One region of the Raoultella sp. genome, then DNA from elsewhere that is predicted to be linked to it. Evidence: predicted binding sites of a transcription regulator. Region 1 holds the regulator's gene; each other region holds the start of a gene.
What was found. The regulator CRP, encoded in region 1, controls carbon source genes, mostly activating them, when cyclic AMP is high. The targets are predictions, from matches to a motif close to ATGTGANNNNNNTCACAT.
Positions count from the first base shown of each region.

Region 2: a site for CRP is predicted at 3,320-3,337, ahead of drpB (cell division protein DrpB). Genes of this name have one in related genera too.
Region 3: a site for CRP is predicted at 2,755-2,772, ahead of bhsA (multiple stress resistance protein BhsA). Genes of this name have one in related genera too.
Region 4: a site for CRP is predicted at 1,939-1,956, ahead of ACZAHD_RS02890 (PTS mannitol transporter subunit IICBA). Genes of this name have one in related genera too.

Region 1 is NZ_JBCNNS010000048.1:10,348-15,117, reverse strand. Features, by position in the region: gene ACZAHD_RS10815 (YheU family protein) at 1-79, shown strand, start outside; gene ACZAHD_RS10810 (phosphoribulokinase) at 115-981, shown strand; gene ACZAHD_RS10805 (OsmC family protein) at 1,046-1,450, opposite strand; gene crp (cAMP-activated global transcriptional regulator CRP) at 1,757-2,389, shown strand; gene ACZAHD_RS10795 (YccS/YhfK family putative transporter) at 2,442-4,520, shown strand; gene argD (bifunctional acetylornithine/succinyldiaminopimelate transaminase) at 4,510-4,770, opposite strand, start outside.
Region 2 is NZ_JBCNNS010000146.1:2,763-7,532, reverse strand. Features, by position in the region: gene yedA (drug/metabolite exporter YedA) at 1-313, shown strand, start outside; gene ACZAHD_RS19180 (very short patch repair endonuclease) at 288-788, opposite strand; gene ACZAHD_RS19175 (DNA cytosine methyltransferase) at 763-2,196, opposite strand; gene ACZAHD_RS19170 (phosphohydrolase) at 2,253-2,948, opposite strand; gene drpB (cell division protein DrpB) at 2,991-3,272, opposite strand; gene ompF (porin OmpF) at 3,857-4,770, shown strand, end outside.
Region 3 is NZ_JBCNNS010000069.1:12,442-17,211, reverse strand. Features, by position in the region: gene ACZAHD_RS13515 (TonB-dependent siderophore receptor) at 1-1,720, opposite strand, end outside; gene ACZAHD_RS13510 (TetR/AcrR family transcriptional regulator) at 1,963-2,598, opposite strand; gene bhsA (multiple stress resistance protein BhsA) at 2,845-3,102, shown strand; gene ldtC (L,D-transpeptidase LdtC) at 3,314-4,276, opposite strand; gene mfd (transcription-repair coupling factor) at 4,446-4,770, opposite strand, start outside.
Region 4 is NZ_JBCNNS010000009.1:57,493-62,262, forward strand. Features, by position in the region: partial or broken gene ACZAHD_RS02880 (HlyD family secretion protein) at 74-1,194, opposite strand; gene ACZAHD_RS02885 (DUF3302 domain-containing protein) at 1,142-1,510, opposite strand; gene ACZAHD_RS02890 (PTS mannitol transporter subunit IICBA) at 2,217-4,136, shown strand; gene mtlD (mannitol-1-phosphate 5-dehydrogenase) at 4,259-4,770, shown strand, end outside.

The DNA of each region.
Region 1 (4,770 bases):
AAGCGGAGAAGCCGTACTGGTGTGGTCAGAACTGCACGAGACGGTCAACATCATGCCCCGCAAGCAGTTTCACGGCTAAGGCGGCGCCACACATCGTTTACTCTGGGAGTTGTTATGTCTGCCAAACATCCGGTGATTGCCGTCACGGGCTCCAGCGGCGCGGGAACCACGACCACCAGCCTCGCCTTTCGTAAAATTTTCGCTCAGCTAAACCTGCGTGCTGCTGAGGTGGAAGGCGACAGCTTCCATCGATATACCCGCCCGGAAATGGACATGGCGATCCGCAAAGCGCGCGATCAGGGAAAACACATCAGCTACTTCGGCCCGGAAGCCAACGACTTCGGACTGCTGGAAAACACCTTCCTTGAGTATGGGCGTAACGGTAGCGGCCAGTCGCGCAAATATCTGCATACCTATGATGAAGCGGTGCCGTGGAATCAGGTGCCGGGCACCTTCACGCCGTGGCAACCGCTACCGGAGCCGACCGATGTCCTGTTTTATGAAGGGCTGCACGGCGGGGTTGTCACGCCGCAATATAACGTCGCGCAGAATGTCGACCTGCTGGTCGGCGTGGTGCCTATCGTCAACCTGGAATGGATTCAGAAGCTCATCCGCGATACCAGCGAACGAGGCCACTCTCGTGAAGCGGTGATGGATTCCGTTGTCCGTTCAATGGAAGACTATATCAATTTCATCACGCCGCAGTTTTCGCGTACCCATATCAACTTCCAGCGCGTCCCCACTGTCGACACCTCCAACCCGTTTGCCGCAAAGGGCATCCCGTCATTGGATGAAAGCTTTGTGGTGATCCACTTCCGCAACCTGCGGGATATCGATTTTCCCTGGCTGCTGGCGATGCTGCAGGGCTCGTTTATCTCGCATATCAATACGCTGGTGGTGCCGGGCGGGAAAATGGGGCTGGCGATGGAGCTCATCATGACGCCGCTGGTGGAGCGCTTGATGGAAGGTAAAGCGATTTAAATGACCGGGTGGCGCGACGAGCGGTGTCAACCCGGTAAGCAGCGTGCCACCGGGTATCTGGGCATTACGCCTCCACTACCTCAAATGAGTGGGTGATATTCACCGCTTTTTGCAGCATCAGTGCCACCGAGCAGTATTTCTCCGCCGACAGATCCACCGCGCGGGAAACGGCAGCCTCTTTCAGCTCCTTGCCAGTCACGATAAAATGCATATTGATATGGGTAAACAGGCGCGGCGCCTCTTCCCGACGTTCAGACGTCAGCTTGACTTCACAGTTAGTCACGTCGTGGCGACCTTTCTGCAAAATAGACACGACATCGATCGCGCTGCATCCGCCCGCCGCCATCAGCACCATCTCCATTGGGCTTGGCGCTTTATCTCCGGAGTTGCCGTCCATCAGAATCTGGTGACCTGATGCGGACTCTCCGATGAAGGTTAACCCTTCAACCCATTTCACACGAGCTTGCATAAAATTTAACTCCAAGGTTGCAATTTTCCTGACAGATTACGCGTACATAACAATTCTCGCAACGGAAGGCGACCTGCATCATGCTGAAGCGAGACACCAGGAGACATGCGGCAAAAGCTATGCTAAAACAGTCAGGATGCTACAGTATTACATTGATGTACTGCATGTATGCAGAGGAGTTCACATTACAGGCTGAAGAAAAATCACCAGCCCGTTTCCCAGGCATAGGGAAACAATACGATTGCATGCCCGGATGCCGTGTAGTGTCGGCACCCGGAGATAGCTTATAACAGAGGATAACCGCGCATGGTGCTTGGCAAACCGCAAACAGACCCTACCCTCGAATGGTTCTTGTCTCATTGCCACATTCATAAGTACCCATCTAAAAGCACGCTGATCCACCAGGGTGAAAAAGCAGAAACGTTGTACTACATCGTCAAAGGCTCTGTGGCTGTGCTCATCAAGGATGAAGAAGGTAAAGAGATGATCCTCTCTTACCTCAACCAGGGCGATTTCATCGGTGAATTAGGCTTGTTTGAAGAAGGCCAGGAGCGTAGCGCCTGGGTACGTGCGAAAACCGCATGTGAAGTGGCCGAAATCTCCTACAAAAAATTCCGTCAGCTCATTCAGGTTAACCCGGATATCCTGATGCGCTTGTCATCGCAGATGGCTCGCCGTCTGCAGGTGACCTCAGAAAAAGTGGGTAACCTTGCCTTCCTCGACGTCACCGGGCGCATCGCTCAGACGTTGTTGAACCTGGCAAAACAGCCGGATGCGATGACCCATCCTGATGGTATGCAAATTAAAATTACCCGCCAGGAAATCGGTCAGATCGTGGGTTGTTCCCGCGAAACCGTTGGCCGTATCCTGAAGATGCTGGAAGATCAGAACCTGATCTCCGCACACGGCAAAACTATCGTCGTATACGGTACGCGTTAAGTCGATGAAACGGCGTGTTGCGCCCGCAATACGCCGTTTTTGTTTCCCCTCTATGTGGCGCAGGCTGATTTACCACCCGGAAGTCAACTATGCACTGCGGCAAACGCTGGTGTTGTGTTTGCCTGTCGCAATCGGCTTCCTCCTCGGTCACTTACAGCAAGGTCTGCTGTTCTCGCTAGTGCCCGCCTGCTGTAACGTCGCCGGTCTGGATACACCGCATAAACGCTTTTTTAAACGTCTGATTATTGGCGGTTCGCTGTTTGCCGGCTGTAGCCTGGTCGTCCAGCTTCTTCTTCAGCAGGATATCCCGCTGCCCTTGATCCTCAGCGGCCTGGCGCTGCTGCTCGGCGTAACGGCGGAGATCAGCTCTCTGCATGCCAGGCTTCTGCCCGCTTCGTTAATTGCCGCTATCTTTACCCTGAGCCTTGCCGGAAACATGCCCGTCTGGGAACCCCTGCTGATCTACGCCCTCGGGACGCTGTGGTACGGCCTGTTTAACTGGTTCTGGTTTTGGCTATGGCGCGAGCAGCCGTTGCGTGAATCGCTGAGCCTGCTCTATCGGGAGCTGGCTAACTATTGCGAAGCCAAATACAGCCTGTTGACCCAGCATATCGATCCCAGCACTTCTCTGCCGCCGTTGCTCACGCGCCAGCAGAAGGTGGTGGACCTGATCACCCAATGCTACCAGCAGATGCATATGCTGGCGGCGAACCAGCGCAATGACCACAAGCGCCTGCTGCGAGCGTTTCAGATGGCGCTGGATTTACAGGAACATATCTCCGTCAGCCTGCACCAACCCGAAGAAGTGCAAAAACTGGTTGAGCGCAGCCATGCCGAGGCGGTGATCCGCTGGAACGCACAAACCGTTGCCGCCCGCCTGAGGGTACTGGCTGATGACATTCTCTACCACCGCTATCCGCAACGCTTCCACATGGATAAGCAAATCGGCGCGCTAGAGAAAATTGCCTGGCAGCATCCCGACAACCCGGTAGGGCAGTTCTGCGCCTGGCACTTCAGCCGAATAGCCCGGGTACTGCGCACCCAGCGCCCGCTGTATGCTCGCGATCTGATGGCGGATAAAGAGCGCCGTCTGCCGTTGCTGCCCGCGCTAAAGAACTATCTCTCGTGGAAATCGCCGGCGTTACGTAACGCCGCACGTATCTGCGTGATGTTAACGGCCGCGAGCCTGATGGGAAGCACCCTGAACCTACCCAAGCCTTACTGGATCCTGATGACGGTGCTTTTTGTGACCCAAAACGGCTACGGCGCGACACGGGTACGTATTGTCCATCGGGCGGCAGGGACTCTTGCCGGTCTGGCCATCGCCGGCCTGGCATTGCACTTTCACGTCCCGGAGGGTTATACACTCTCGGCGATGCTGGTCGTCACGCTGCTGAGTTACCTGATTATTCGCAAACATTACGGCTGGGCGATGGTTGGCTTTACCGTGACGGCGGTGTATACCCTGCAGCTTCTGACGCTAAATGGCGAGCAGTATATTGTCGCCAGACTTATCGATACGCTTATTGGCTGCCTTATTGCGTTTGGCGGTATGGTCTGGCTATGGCCGCAATGGCAAAGCGGGCTACTGCGCAAGAATGCTCACGACGCGCTGGAAGCCGATCAGGAGGCGATCAGGCTGATTCTCAGCGACGATCATCAAGCCCCGGCGCTGGCCTATCGCCGGATGCGTGTCAACCAGGCACATAACTCACTGTATAACTCGCTGAATCAGGCCATGCAGGAACCCGGGTTTAACACACATTATCTTGATGATATGAAGCTATGGGTCACCCACAGCCAGTTTATTGTTGAGCATATCAACGCGATGACCACGCTGGCCCGCGAGCATACGATGCTAACGCCGGAACTGGCCCGACGCTATCTGGAATCTTGTGAGGTTGCGCTCCAGCGTTGCCAGCAGCGGCTGGATACCGACGGTCCCGGCAGCGCTGGCGATGTGAATATTATGGAGTCGCAGGATGTGGAGGTGAGCCGTGGCCCGTTAAGTACGATGGAGCAACATCTGCAGCGGATCCTTGATCATCTGAACACCATGCACACCATCTCCTCGGTGGCATGGCGTCAGCGCCCGCATCACGGCATCTGGTTACGCGCAATTAAGCGCTAAGCACCTGCTGTACCGCCTGCGCAAAGCGAGCCATGCCTTCGGCAATATCCTTCTCTTCAATAACCAGCGAAGGTACAAAGCGCATTACATCCGGCCCGGCATTAAGCACCATCACCCCCGCATCTGCCGCGGAATAAAGAAAATCGCGAGCCCGGCCTTTATGCTGCGGCTTCAGCTCCGCGCCAATCAACAGCCCCATACCGCGGATATCGCTGAACAGGTCAAACTGCGCGTCAATTTGCTGGAGATG
Region 2 (4,770 bases), on a different contig from region 1:
CGAAACGCTGAGCCAAATGCCATCGTGGTCCAGTATTTTTGCCGTTGCCTATCTGGCGATTTTTGGCTCTCTTATCGCCATTAACGCCTACATGTATTTAATTCGTAACGTCACTCCCGCCGTTGCCACCAGCTACGCTTACGTCAATCCCGTGGTGGCGGTACTGCTGGGGACCGGATTTGCCGGAGAGAACCTCTCGTCCATCGAGTGGCTGGCGCTGGGCATCATTATTTTTGCCGTTGTGCTGGTCACCTTGGGGAAATACCTGTTCTCCACCCAGGCTGAAGTTACGCCTTGCGAGGTGGAGAAGTAAGCTCTGGCTCACCAATACCCTGCGTGTCGATCTGCGCGCGGTAACCACCGCCGCAGATCCACTCTTCCAGGCGCTCAGTCAGCGCCTCATCGCTGAGCTTCCGTCGTCCGCGCAGCGCGCATTCCCAGACGATCAGCACCCGCCATCCTAGCGCTTGTAAGCGCATGATATCACGACTATCGCGCGTGACGTTCTTGCCGATTTTATCCAGCCAGAATTCGGTACGCGTCGCGGGGACTTTAAACAGATAGCAGCGATGGTGATGCCAGAAACAACCGTGAGTAAAAATAACGCAGTGGTACTCTGCCACGACAAAATCCGGACGCCCTGGCAGCGTCGCATCCTGAACAGTAAACGTGAACCCGGCTTGAGTGAGCAGCGCGGCAAGCCGCTTTTCGATCGCCGTATCACGCTGGCCAATCGCCCGCATGTTTTTACTGCGCGTGGCTTTATCGTGGACGTCCACCGTCTTCATCCTCGGATTTTCGCTGCTCCACGGCCTGCGCGATTCGCGGCGCAAGTAATTTCGCGACAGCCGCAAACACCGGCACCACGACTGAATTACCGAACTGGCGATAGGCCTGGGTATCGGAAACCGGAATGCGGAAGCGATAGCCCTGCGGGCTTTCAAACCCCATCAACCGCGCACATTCGCGCGGCGTCAGCCGACGCGGGCGACGAAGCTGATTTTGCGCATCGTCGAAGTGCTGCTCGCCCAACAGCCGGTCCCAGCCGCGATCGACCAGAATTTCGGCGCCATCTTTGTAGTAGCGCGCGGATAGCGTGCGTGCCACGCTCTGAGGATTGCACGGATCAACCAGGCCGTAACCAAACCCATTGCCCAGCGCCTGATGTTTCCGCGCATAGTGATACAGATACTTCCACAGCACCGGCGTCAGAATAAATTTAGCATCCACCGTCGGTTCCAGCAGATCGCCAAAGGTCGGACGGGCGGTCGGATAAAACGTTGAAATATCGCGCAGGGTAAAACCATGGTGCAGTTGGAGATCGCGACGAAAACCCACCAGCACAATACGTTCGCGGTGCTGGGGTAAGAAATGACGCCCATCGATCACTTTCGGATCGTCGACCCCGTGGTGGTCAGCATCAGAGACCTCATAACCCAGCTCATCCAGCGTCTGCATGATAATGCGGAATGTCCGTCCTTTATCATGGCTTTTCAGGTTTTTAACGTTCTCCAGTACGAAGATGGCAGGCCTACGGGCGGCAATAATTCTGACCACATCAAAGAACAGCGTGCCCTGGGTTTCACAGGCGAAACCGTGGGCCCGGCCAAGCGCATTTTTCTTCGATACCCCGGCGAGCGAAAAAGGCTGGCAAGGAAAGCCCGCCAGAAGAACATCGTGTGGAGGAACCGTCTCGCGAATATGCTGCGCGGCGTCTTCATCACCCACATCCGGGCGATGGCTGAGGGTTATATCACGGATGTCTTCATTAAAACGGTGCTGATTCGGATCACAATACCAGTTGGCTTTGTAGGTTCGCACCGCGTGCTTATTCCATTCACTGGTGAAAACGCATTGTCCACCAATCGCCTCAAAGCCGCTGCGAATCCCGCCGATTCCCGCAAAGAGATCGACGAAGCGGAAAACATAATGGGGATGATGGGCCGGCGGTGGCGGCAGTAACGTTGTCAGACGGGCATACTCGTTGGCCGTAATACGATCAGTTGCCCGTTCAACCGTCGCCACGCGTTTTAATATTGCCGGACTCCAGTGACGATCGCCAACGGCCAGCAGAAATGCCACCAGCGTTTTCACATCGTATATTGTCATCAGCTGGCGCAACAGCGCCTGAGCCTCTTCTCCGGTATGTTCCGGAGGCGACAACAGGCTTTTTTCCTTCAATAAATTTTGCGACATACCCTCAACCAGCCCGGACAATTTTGCAGAGATTACCATAAATAATGCGGGCAGTTTCAGACCAGTGGCTCAAAGCGCCTTAAAACCGCGTCATCCACCGACAGCGTGTCGCCGCGAAGCTCAGCGCTAAGCTTGGCCATAAATTGCACGAGAAAGCGCGCATTATGTACCGCCATCGCTTTGCCTTTGTCCGTTTGCATCGTGTCGGGTAAACGCAACAACTTGCACTGGAAATGGTCCAGCGCATATTTTTGGTCATCCAGTTTACGCCTGTCAGCAAAGGGATCTTCAGCATCAAACAAGAGGTTGTTTAGCGCCCCGGACACCGCGAAGACTCGGGCCAGACCAATTGCGCCAAGTGCCTCCAGCCGATCGGCGTCCTGGACAATTTTCGCCTCTGTGCTTTGGGGGGGAATACCGGCACTGAAACTGTGCGCCTCAATCGCATGATAAACGGCAGGATAGCGGTCGCGCGGAAAATCAGGGAATGACGACTGGAGAATACCCAGCGTTTTTTCTGCCGCCATCACCGAGGAGCGGCTGCGCTCGGGATGGTTTTTCGGCAGGCTTACAATGTCATGAAAATAACAGGCGGTCAGAATGACCAGACGATCAACCTGACTGTCCTCAGCCAACCTCTGCGCAGTCCCCCACACGCGGCGGAAGTGCGAAAGGTCGTGGGCGGAGTCGCCCTGGGTGAGATGTCCCACAAGCCAGGCTTCAAATCGTTGCTGCCAGTCAAGTTGTTCCATACGCGTTCCTTTGAGAGAAGGCCAGCGTTGAGCATAGCAACTTTAATCGCGTTGTTCATGCATCCTGGGATCGGGGCGGGTATACCAGGCTATCGCCCCCAGGATAGCGCCCACAAGGCTCAGCACAAGGAACCCGAGCAGCGCACCAAGCCACTTCCCTGACGTTGAGCCCAGATCACCGTCGATTGTCGCTCCGGGGACACTTTCAATTTTGCCAACGACCCACCAGTAGCGCACCATTGCCCACAGAAAGTAACCACAAAAGGCATAAAAGACCCACAGGGCAAGTTTCCCACCCGGGCTTCGTTTCGCTTTCTGCTCCATTAACGCTTCTCCTTTAACTGACAACGAAACCGCGGCACCTCGCAAAAAAGTGACGCACGTCACATTATACTGTGAAAAAGATAACGAAACAGCACCTTCCTCCCCTGAACAACCGCTTTTAACTGTCACGAGATCCTGAGGTTTACTCGCCAGCATCACAAAATCTATTTTTCATTAGGGTAAAACCGCGGCAGATAATAATGACATGCTGCCTGGAATATATTTTCCTATCGTCATCAGCCGTATCAATTCGAACGCCCCCCAGAATAACGCATTACCCATGAGTTAAATAACCCACCCAAATAATTAAAATGGAACCCATAATTTACAAGCATTAAATCAATGCCGCCAATACATCAATTAAAACACCTAATGCATTGTTATCGAAAACAATAATAAATAAAAATACATCATTTCAAAATGATAGATTTTTAATATAAAAACGCACAAAGAAACATTATGAAATTCTTGGTATAATTTATTTACATTTTTAATTTAAAAAAAACTGAACCTTACCGATAGTATAAATTTGCATTCAGCAATACTCATCTCCATTCATATTAATGATGATTAAAAGGAAATATATAATGAAAAGAAAAACACTGGCACTTCTGGTTCCGGCATTATTGATAGCTGGCGCCCCTCACGCAGCGGAAATCTACAACAAAGGCGGCAACAAGCTCGATCTGTACGGAAAAACCGCAGGTCTGCATTATTTCTCTGATGACAAAGGTAATGATGGCGACAAAACCTATGCCCGTCTGGGTTTTAAAGGGGAAACCCAGATCACCGACCAACTGACCGGCTACGGGCGGTGGGAATATAACTTTCAGGGTAATAACACTGAAGGTAGTGACGCTCAGACCGGAAACAAAACCCGTCTGGCCTACGCGGGTCTGAAATTCGGCGATGCAGGCTCCTTCGACTACGGGCGTAACTACGGCCTGGTTTATGACGCCATCGGCGTAACCGATATGCTGCCAGAGTTTGGCGGCGACACCAGCTCCAGCGATAACTTCTTCTCTGGTCGAACAGGTGGACTGGCGACCTACCGTAACAACAACTTCTTCGGTCTGGTCGACGGTCTGAGCTTCGGCGTACAGTACCTGGGTAAAAACGAGCACGCAAATGATCCGTCCCGTGCTAACGGTGATGGCTGGGCAACCTCTCTGGGCTATGAATTTGATGGTTTCGGCGTTGTCGGCGCTTACGGCGCAGCAGACCGTACCGATGGACAGCAGGCGCTGGCACGCGGCAAAGGCAATAAAGCTGAGCAGTGGGCAACCGGTCTGAAATACGATGCGAACAATATCTACCTGGCAGCCCTGTACGGCGAAACCCGCAATGCGACCCGCATTACTGGCGGCTTTGCCAACAAAACTCAGGACTTCTCCGTCGTTGCACAATATCAGTTCGATTTCGGCCTGCGTCCGTCCATCGCTTACTACAAATCTAAAGCGAAAAATATTGAAAGCGGCCTTGGTGATGAAGATTACAT
Region 3 (4,770 bases), on a different contig from region 1:
ATTGCACGTTGATCGTCATATCGTTGCGGTTAACGACAATGGTTTTGTCCGAGGTGGAGTAGTATGCCGCCAGCTGTGTGCGTAGGTTATCACCGGTGTAACGCCAGCCCAGTTCGTACGAGTTGACTTTGATCCCTTGCAGCGGCGAATCCCCCACGTTGACGCTCGACTGCAGGGGATAGTTGCCGTTGACCGCCGCACCGTATTTGCCGATACCATAGTATTTACCCGGGTCCGGTAGCTCGACGCCCTGTGAGAAGTTAAACCAGGTCTGCTGGCGGTCGGTAAGGTGGGCGACAATGCCAGCGTTAAACAGGAAGTTATCATAATCCGTTTTACCGCCCGGGATAGCATCGGCCGATTTCACCTTGCCGCTGGCAACATCCTGCTGCTGGGCGTAGCCGACAAAATCATCAACCCGGTTTTCCGTCCACTGATAGCGCACGCCGCCGCTCAGGGTAAAAATATCATTCAGGTCATAGCTGCTCTGCAGGAACGGTGCCAGGTTAGTGATGCTGTATCCCGGGTAGCGTCCCGTCGTATAGATAGCCTCGTTGTACAGCCCGCCCGACGCCATCGATCTCTTCAGGTCGAAGAACATCTGGTTAGCATTGAAGGTCTCGTGGTCGGCATCCACTCCCCAGGTCAGGTCCCAGCCGTCAAGCGGTTGGCTGTTAAGGGTGATTTTCGCGCCGTACTGATCGGTATCCTGCTTTGACGCGGAGAAGCTGCTGACCTGACCTTTGGTCAGCGTCGGGAAGGGGTAAAAGGTCAGCGACTCGTCGCGATAATAGATCTGGCTGACCAGATTCTGGCCATAGAAGTCGGCATCGGAGTATTGCAGGCTAATCAGATGCCTTTCGGTACCGGGAACGCGGTCGGAATTGAGCCCATCGGTGGTATAGGCTTTGCCCTCACCGGTGACGGCTGACATGTTCTTGCCGAGATACAGACCGTAATCATCGCCCTGGCTTTTATAATATTGCGTCACCAGCTGCAGCTGACGGTTATCGTCAATGTTGATGGTGCCGGTCCCCATGACGTCCAGGCGATCTGAGTGCTGCAGACCGGTCTGAGTATTATCGAGGACCAGCGCATCGTTATTGCCATCGTACCAGCCGCCAAAACGCTGATATGCCACTGATAACCGCCCGGAAGCATGGTCTGTGCCGCCGCTGACCGCTGCGGCTACGCGTTCGTCATGATCGTTGCTGTTGGCAAATCCGCTTTTACCGCCCAGTTCCAGATCGACCTGGGGTTCCTGCTGCCCTTTTTTGGTCACAATATTGATAAGGCCGCCGGTACTACCGCCGCCGTACAACGAGGTAGCGCCGGAGATGACTTCAATATGATCAATGTTGAACGGGTCAATAGCGTCGAGCTGACGGCTGTCGGTACGGGAAGAGTTAAGGCGTACGCCGTCGATCAGCACCACGATAGCCCGTCCACGCATGTTCATCCCGTAGTTGGTTCGTCCCTGGCTGCTGACATCGATTCCGGGAATCAACTGGGCCAGGACGTCTTTGAACTCTTTTCCGCCCTGCACCTGTTGTTCTATCTCCTGGCCCTCAATAACCCAGGTGGTTTGTGCCATTTCGGCGACGGTGCGGTGAGTTCGGTTGGCGCTCACGATCATGTTTTCTTCATCAGCTTGCGCACCAAAAACGGGCAGAGCCGTGGCCAGCAGCAGTGGGTTGAGCACCCAGAGACGCTTGTTCATACACATTCCTTTTATGAGTTAACTGTATTCATGTTGTTTTTAGTTTTCGATGTGGGCGCATCGATTGTTACAGGTGGAAATAAACAGAAAAACTTGAGAGCGGATTTTGCACGTAGTGATTATTGTTATCAATATCATTTACAACAAAAATACGTGTAACGATGTGAAAACACTAATAAAGCAGGGGGTAAATCAGGGGGGGATGAAAACCCGGTGGCGAACGTCACCGGGGGAAACACAAATTAGTGCTGGAGGATTTGCGGCCACAGCCGCAGGGTAGTCTCGACGATTTGCATGAGCTTTGTGAAATCAGCCCCTTCGCGTGCGCTGATGGACATCCCTTGCAACACGCAGTTTAAGAACTGCGCCAGCTGTTGCACATCGCCGTTTTCCGGCAGCTCACCGCGCAGTTGCCGCTGCTGGAAGAATTGCGCCAGCGTTTGTTCCTGCATCGCGTGCCGCGACTTAATGGTATCGGCGATCGCGGTAGATGACGCCGCCAGCGCCGCGGAAGTATTGATCATAAAGCAGCCTGCCGGCGTGTCTTTGCTGGTAAAGCAAGTGGCAATGGCGGTGAAATAGTCCCGCAGCGCCCGATCGACAGTTTTTTCTTCGGCAAACAACAGCGCTTCGTGTCTGGCGGCAAAACGTGAAATATAGCGATCCAGAACCGCGCGAAATAACCCTTCCTTGTTGACGAACTCAGCGTACAGCGTCGGGGCTTTTGCCCCGGTCGCCTCCACCAGATCGGCAAGAGAAGTTGCCTCGTAGCCGTGTTGCCAGAAAAGTGCCATAGCCTTATCCAGCGCCGCTTCCTTGTCGAACACTTTGGGTCGGCCACGGCTTTTTTTTGTGCAACTTTGAACGTCAGTTGTCATGATGCCGCTGTACCTATGTTGGTTTGTTGAAGAGGCATTATAAAAATAAACGTGACAACCTTCCAGCGCTGAACCCGCAAAAATAAATAATTCATATATGTATGAATTTTAAGTTTTTTATAAATAAATGAACGATCGTTATAAAAATATATTGACGTGTGATGTGGGTCACATTATGATTTAACTATCGATCGTTAAGTTAATTCTTACGACCCTACTAAAATCATCTGCATAGGTATAATCATCATGAAAAACATCAAAACGCTGACGCTTGCCGCCGTGCTGAGTTCTCTTTCTTTCGCCAGCTTCGCGGCGGTTGAAGTGCAATCCACACCTGCGGGCCAACACAAAATCGGTACCGTTTCTGCTTCCGCCGGGACAAACCTGGGTTCGCTGGAAGACCAGTTGGCGCAGAAAGCGGAAGAAATGGGGGCGACCTCTTTCCGTATCACCTCAGTAACGGGTCCAAACACCCTGCACGGTACTGCAGTTATCTACAAATAAGTTTCGTTTTACCTCTGTCATGCCACTGACAAAACGCGACTCCTGACCCCTTTATCAGGCCGCGAGCAGTAAGTTGTTCTCTGTTATGCCACTTACGTGACGCGGTTTTCACCCCTTTATGAAACCGCGAAGCGTTTTTACCCTGCTTGTTATCCCATAAAAAAACCGCCTTCAGTCTATCTGCGGTTTTTTTATTTCTGTCATTAAGCACTTATAATGACTGTTCGCCCGCATTGTGATGGCGGGTAACGTCAATTGGCATGCCTGAACGCAGAGCCATCGCACGCTCCATTACCGTCTGGTTGGTCTGCGCGGCCTGCTTAAATGCCGTCATCTCAGGATTCAGGACTATCGGTAGCGTCTGCGGATCATCATTTAAGTGTCTGGACAGCGGCTGATGGATTTCCACCAGATGCCTGCCGTCAGGCTCCACGGATACTTTAACTGGCGTGTTGATAATATTGACTTTTGTCCCTGGAGTAACGGGGTTAAACAGGTTTTTGATGTCATCATCACGCAGGCGGATACAGCCGGAGCTCACACGCATTCCGATACCAAAATCGGCATTAGTGCCATGCAGCAGATAGACGCCACCGTAGGCCGCAAGGCGAATAGCATGATGGCCCATCGGGTTATCCGGCCCGGCAGGTACCACGCTCGGAAGCTCTATTCCCATCGCTTTATACCGTGCGCGAATATTGGCCGTCGGCGTCCAGGTTGGATTTGCACGCTTGTCGGAGACAGTGGTGACCATCGTTGGGGTAAGGGTATCGCCTCCCAACTGGCCGATACCGATAGGGTAGACGGTGACCTCATTTTTCCCCGGCGGGTAATAGTAGAGGCGAAGCTCGGCGAGATTAATCACCAGCCCTTCGCGCGGCGCTTCTGGCAGTAGCGCCTGGAGTGGAATGGTCAGTACGCTGCCGGCACGCGGAACGTAAGGATCGACGCCGGGATTCGCCTGAAGCAATGCCAGAAAGCCCACGTTGTATTTTTTAGCGATAGCCTCCAGAGAACCGCCGTTATTCTGGACGACGTGAAACTGATTTTGCCCGACGAGGCGGCTGCCAGAAGGCGGCAAGAGCCAGGTATTAGCGTGGGCGGGGAGGGCCAGAACGGTAGCAACGACCGCCATTGCCAGCCACAGAGGGAAACGCGACACGAAAGTAGTCATAATAAATAAGTGGTTATTTTTTATGAGGAAACAGGCGGGAATTATCGCGCGGGTATCTGTGGGGAAACCCTGGTGAATTGCAAAACATTTGTAAAGTTTACCGGGTGTAACGGCGATGGAAGAAAACAGGCAAGGAAGACGACGACGGACGCCGTCTTCCTTGCTGCGATTATGCGGTCGCGTTCTCTTCTAACTGACGCATAAACTGGCGGACCCACTCCATACGCGTTTTACGTTCGCCAAGTTCCTGCACGAACTTAAGCCGCGTCGGGCCATCCAGGCGGAAGTGCTGAGGCTGTTTTTGCAGCAGGCCAATCAGCCACACCGGGTTGACGTTGTTCTTTTCATTGAACTCAATCACGCCGCCTTTATCATTGCCCTCCAGCTTACGGACACCCAGTTTCTGCGCCTGTTGACGCAGGCGGGCGATATCCAGCAGGTTTCTCGCCGCATCCGGTAGCGGACCGAAGCGGTCGATCAGTTCGACTTTAATC
Region 4 (4,770 bases), on a different contig from region 1:
ACAAAAAGGTAAGTATGGTTCACTCGAAGGCAAAAGGCAGGTCAGACTTAACGTCAGCCTGCCCTCATCGCAATTAATGGTCCAGATAGAGGTAGTGTATCCAACTGGCCATGCGGAGCAGGACCTTTCTCATGACCGATACATGGCTGAAATGGTCAGAATAGACCGCCACCTGGGCATAAATACCGTCCGGCAGCGAGTCTACATCCGCGTTGGGGTCCAGCTCAATCGTCGCCAGTACACCATCGGTTCCCGGTACCACCGTCAGCGACTGCAATGCCCCCTGCGCCTGGTAAGATCCCCCCGGTACAACAGGAAGAATACGGGTCAGCTTACCATGGAACACCGGGCCCGGCAGCGCGTTAAAGACCGCTTCAGCGTCATCGCCTGGCTTCAGTCGCAGCAGCGAGTTTTGGCGGAACTGAGCGACAATCTGCCGTTTTTGTTCCGGGATAAAGACCATCACCGGGCGTAGCGGCAGCGCTGCCGCATAAGCGCCGGGACGGATCAGAACCTGGGTAACATAGCCCTCGCCTGGCGCACGAATCACGGTCTGATCGAGGTTATATTTCGCCTCCGCCAACTGTGCTCGCAGACTCGCAACCTGCGACTGTTCACCGCCTACCATGCTGTCCAGCTGACTCTGTATCTGCGCCTGCTCGGCAACCGAAGCTTTCACTAACGCATCCTGTGCCAGATAGTTTTGCCGGGCGTTATCGATATCGCTTTCAGAGAACGGGTTGACCCGCGCCTGGCTGCCTTTCAGATAGCGCTGATAGTCTTTGTAGAGACGATCGCGCTCGGCGGAAACACGCACCGTGTTCGCCTGCGCTTCAGAGTATTGATGCCATGCAGCGCGGTCATCAGATCGGCCTGCAGTCTGTCTACCCGGGCCTGATAGCGCGCGGGATCAATCGTAAACAGAACATCGCCCTTTTTGACACGTTGATCCGTTTTAGCCGTCACGGCACTGGCAATACCGGTTACCTGAGGCGTAATGGGAATGGAAATAACCGCCTTTTGAGCGATAAATGTATAAGGATGGTTATAGTTCATTAATAAAATAAGGGCGCCGACGAGAAATATACCGCCTAATGCCGCCGTGGCCAGGGTCCACTGGTTAACCGGAATACGGAATATTTTAAAAACCGCCCATACAATCGCCACATAGGTCAATACAATTAAAAGATCCATGATTAGCGCTCCGGGGTCTCTCTATCTGCGGATGAGGGTACCGCACCCAGTTTTTTTCCAACTCGGCAACGCGTTGTGAAAGCCGATCGAGATCGGGATCGCGCGTGGATGACGAGGGGAGATGCGATTTCATTCCCCACCCGCGCTCGGGCTGATACAGCGTGGCCCAAATCCACAGGAATGGCCAGATAACATGCAGCGTAAACAGGCTCACCCAACCGGCGGTATGGATGGCATCAGCGTGGGGATGATTACGTTTTTTAGCCATTAAATAGGGAATATCATGAATCGCGATAATTCCATAAAAGAGAACCAGAAAAACAAAAACTCATACGCCTAACGCAAAATAGCTGAGAAACATAGATGCCTCACTAAACACGACGTTAGCTCATCAATAATATAAAATGGTAAGCAACCAAATTAATTAATGAAATTAAATAAAAGGATGATTTACTTATAATTCAAGGCCAGGAAATATTGTTTTTAGCTATTCTCCTTGCAAGTTTTAAGTGTGGAAGAATATATCCTGAAAAGCTATATACTTATCTTTACATGTTGAGCTTAAGCCACATTTTTACTTTTTTCCATACAACCCGCCGATGACGTTTTTTCATTGTGAAGTCGGTTTACCGACGCCTGTCGCAGAGCAGGTGCCAGAGTTTGCCAGCGATCACATCCGCAAAATTCAGCCAATTATTTTTTGTGATCAATATCACAATATTGAGACAAACCAAAAGAAATATTATGTGATGCAATTCACATTAATTAGCCTAACTGGGCTAATTTTGACCCGCTGTGTTTTTTTTGCACACTTATTTTGTGATGAACATCACTACAAATGAGTGTCAGATACCTATATTCATGTGATCGTAATCACACAAAAACCCACCGACTGGACAGTTTAATGATTCAGTGCCAGATTCGCTTTATCAATCAGGGTCCGGCGACCTCTGCCGTCATATTCACAACAAGCCTCAGGCTTTTAGCCTACGCGATAAGCAAAACAGAAGAAGGGGTGTTTTATGTCATCCGATATCAAGATCAAGGTGCAAAGCTTTGGTCGTTTCCTCAGCAATATGGTGATGCCAAATATCGGCGCGTTTATCGCGTGGGGTATCATCACCGCATTATTCATACCGACAGGATGGTTACCGAACGAGACGCTGGCGAAGTTAGTCGGCCCGATGATCACCTACCTGCTGCCGCTGCTTATCGGCTATACCGGCGGTAAGTTAATTGGCGGTGAGCGTGGCGGCGTCGTCGGTGCCATTACCACAATGGGCGTCATCGTCGGTGCGGATATGCCGATGTTCCTCGGCGCCATGATCGCAGGTCCGCTGGGCGGCTGGGCGATTAAACATTTTGATAGCTGGGTAGATGGCAAGATTAAGTCCGGTTTCGAGATGCTGGTGAACAACTTCTCCGCCGGTATTATCGGGATGATCCTCGCAATTCTGGCATTCCTCGGCATTGGCCCGGCGGTTGAAGTCCTGTCCAAAGTTCTGGCGGCGGGCGTTAACTTCATGGTTGTCCATGACATGCTGCCGCTGGCATCTATCTTCGTTGAGCCGGCGAAAATCCTGTTCCTGAACAACGCCATCAACCACGGTATCTTCTCGCCGCTGGGTATTCAACAGTCTCATGAACTGGGCAAATCAATCTTCTTCCTGATTGAAGCCAACCCGGGTCCGGGGATGGGCGTGCTGATGGCATACATGCTCTTTGGTCGCGGTAACGCGAAGCAGTCTGCAGGCGGTGCCGCTATCATCCACTTCCTGGGCGGTATCCACGAAATCTACTTCCCGTATGTGCTGATGAACCCACGTCTGATCCTTGCCGTTATTCTCGGCGGTATGACCGGCGTGTTCACCCTGACTATCCTCAACGGCGGTCTGGTCTCTCCTGCTTCCCCTGGTTCTATCCTTGCAGTGCTGGCGATGACGCCGAAAGGGGCCTACTTCGCTAACATCGCGGCAATTATTGCGGCAATGGCCGTCTCCTTTGTGGTCTCCTCCATTCTGCTGAAAACCAGCAAAGTGAAAGAAGAAGATGATATTGATGCTGCGACCCGTCGCATGCAGGATATGAAAGCTGAATCCAAAGGTGGGGCCACACCGCTGTCTGCAGGTACCGTGGCTAACGATCTGAGCCACGTTCGCAAAATTATCGTGGCCTGCGATGCCGGCATGGGTTCCAGCGCCATGGGTGCCGGGGTGCTGCGTAAAAAAGTGCAGGATGCGGGGCTGAGCAATATTTCCGTCACCAACTGCGCCATTAACAACCTGCCGCCGGATGTCGACCTGGTGATTACCCACCGCGATCTGACCGAGCGTGCGATGCGCCAGGTACCGCAGGCCCAGCACATTTCGCTGACCAACTTCCTCGACAGCGGTCTGTACACCAGCCTGACCGAGCGTCTGGTGGCCGCGCAGCGCCATACTGATAACGAAGAGAAAGTGCACGACAGTCTGAAAGACAGCTTCGATGCCGCCGACACAAATCTGTTCAAGCTTGGCGCAGAGAATATCTTCCTTGGTCGCAAAGCGGCGACGAAAGAAGAGGCGATCCGCTATGCGGGCGAGCAGCTGGTGAAAGGCGGTTACGTTGAGCCGGAATATGTGCAGGCGATGCTGGATCGTGAAAAACTAACTTCCACCTACCTGGGCGAGTCCATCGCGGTCCCCCACGGCACGATTGAAGCCAAAGACCGCGTCCTGAAGACCGGGGTGGTGTTCTGCCAGTACCCGGAAGGGGTTCGCTTTGGCGAAGACGAAGATGACGTTGCCCGTCTGGTTATCGGTATCGCAGCACGCAATAACGAGCACATTCATGTAATTACCAGTCTGACTAACGCATTGGATGATGAGTCGGTGATTGAGCGCCTGACCCACACCACCAGTGTTGAGGAAGTGCTGGCGCTGCTGAAAGGCAACAAAGCGTAAACGCTCCCGGCCACGCCGGGAAACGAATCACCCTCTCTCTCTGGCTGGAGGGGGAGGGTTCGGGTGAGGGACAACCCTCACCCGAACCCTCTCAGGTAAAAACATTAATGAAGGTTAATACTATGAATGCATTACATTTTGGCGCAGGTAATATCGGACGTGGCTTCATCGGCAAAGTGCTGGCTGACGCGGGGATCGCTTTAACATTCGCCGATGTGAATCAGGTGGTACTTGATGCCCTGAATGCCCGTCATAGCTATCAGGTTCACGTCGTCGGTGAAAACGAGCAGGTCGATACCGTCTCCGGTGTCAATGCCGTCAGCAGCATCGGCGATGAAGTCATTGATCTGATTGCCAGCGTTGACCTGATCACCACCGCCGTCGGCCCGGTTGTGCTGGAGCGCATTGCACCGGCTCTTGCGAAAGGGCTGACGAAGCGTAAAGCGCAAGGGATAACCACCCCGCTAAACATTATTGCCTGCGAAAACATGGTGCGCGGAACCACACAGCTCAAAGCTCATGTGTTTAACGCCCTGGCGGAAGAAGACAAAGCCTGGGTAGAAGCCAACGTCGGCTTTGTGGATTCCGCTGTTGACCGCATTGTTCCCCCGTCTGCCTCTGCAACGCATGACCC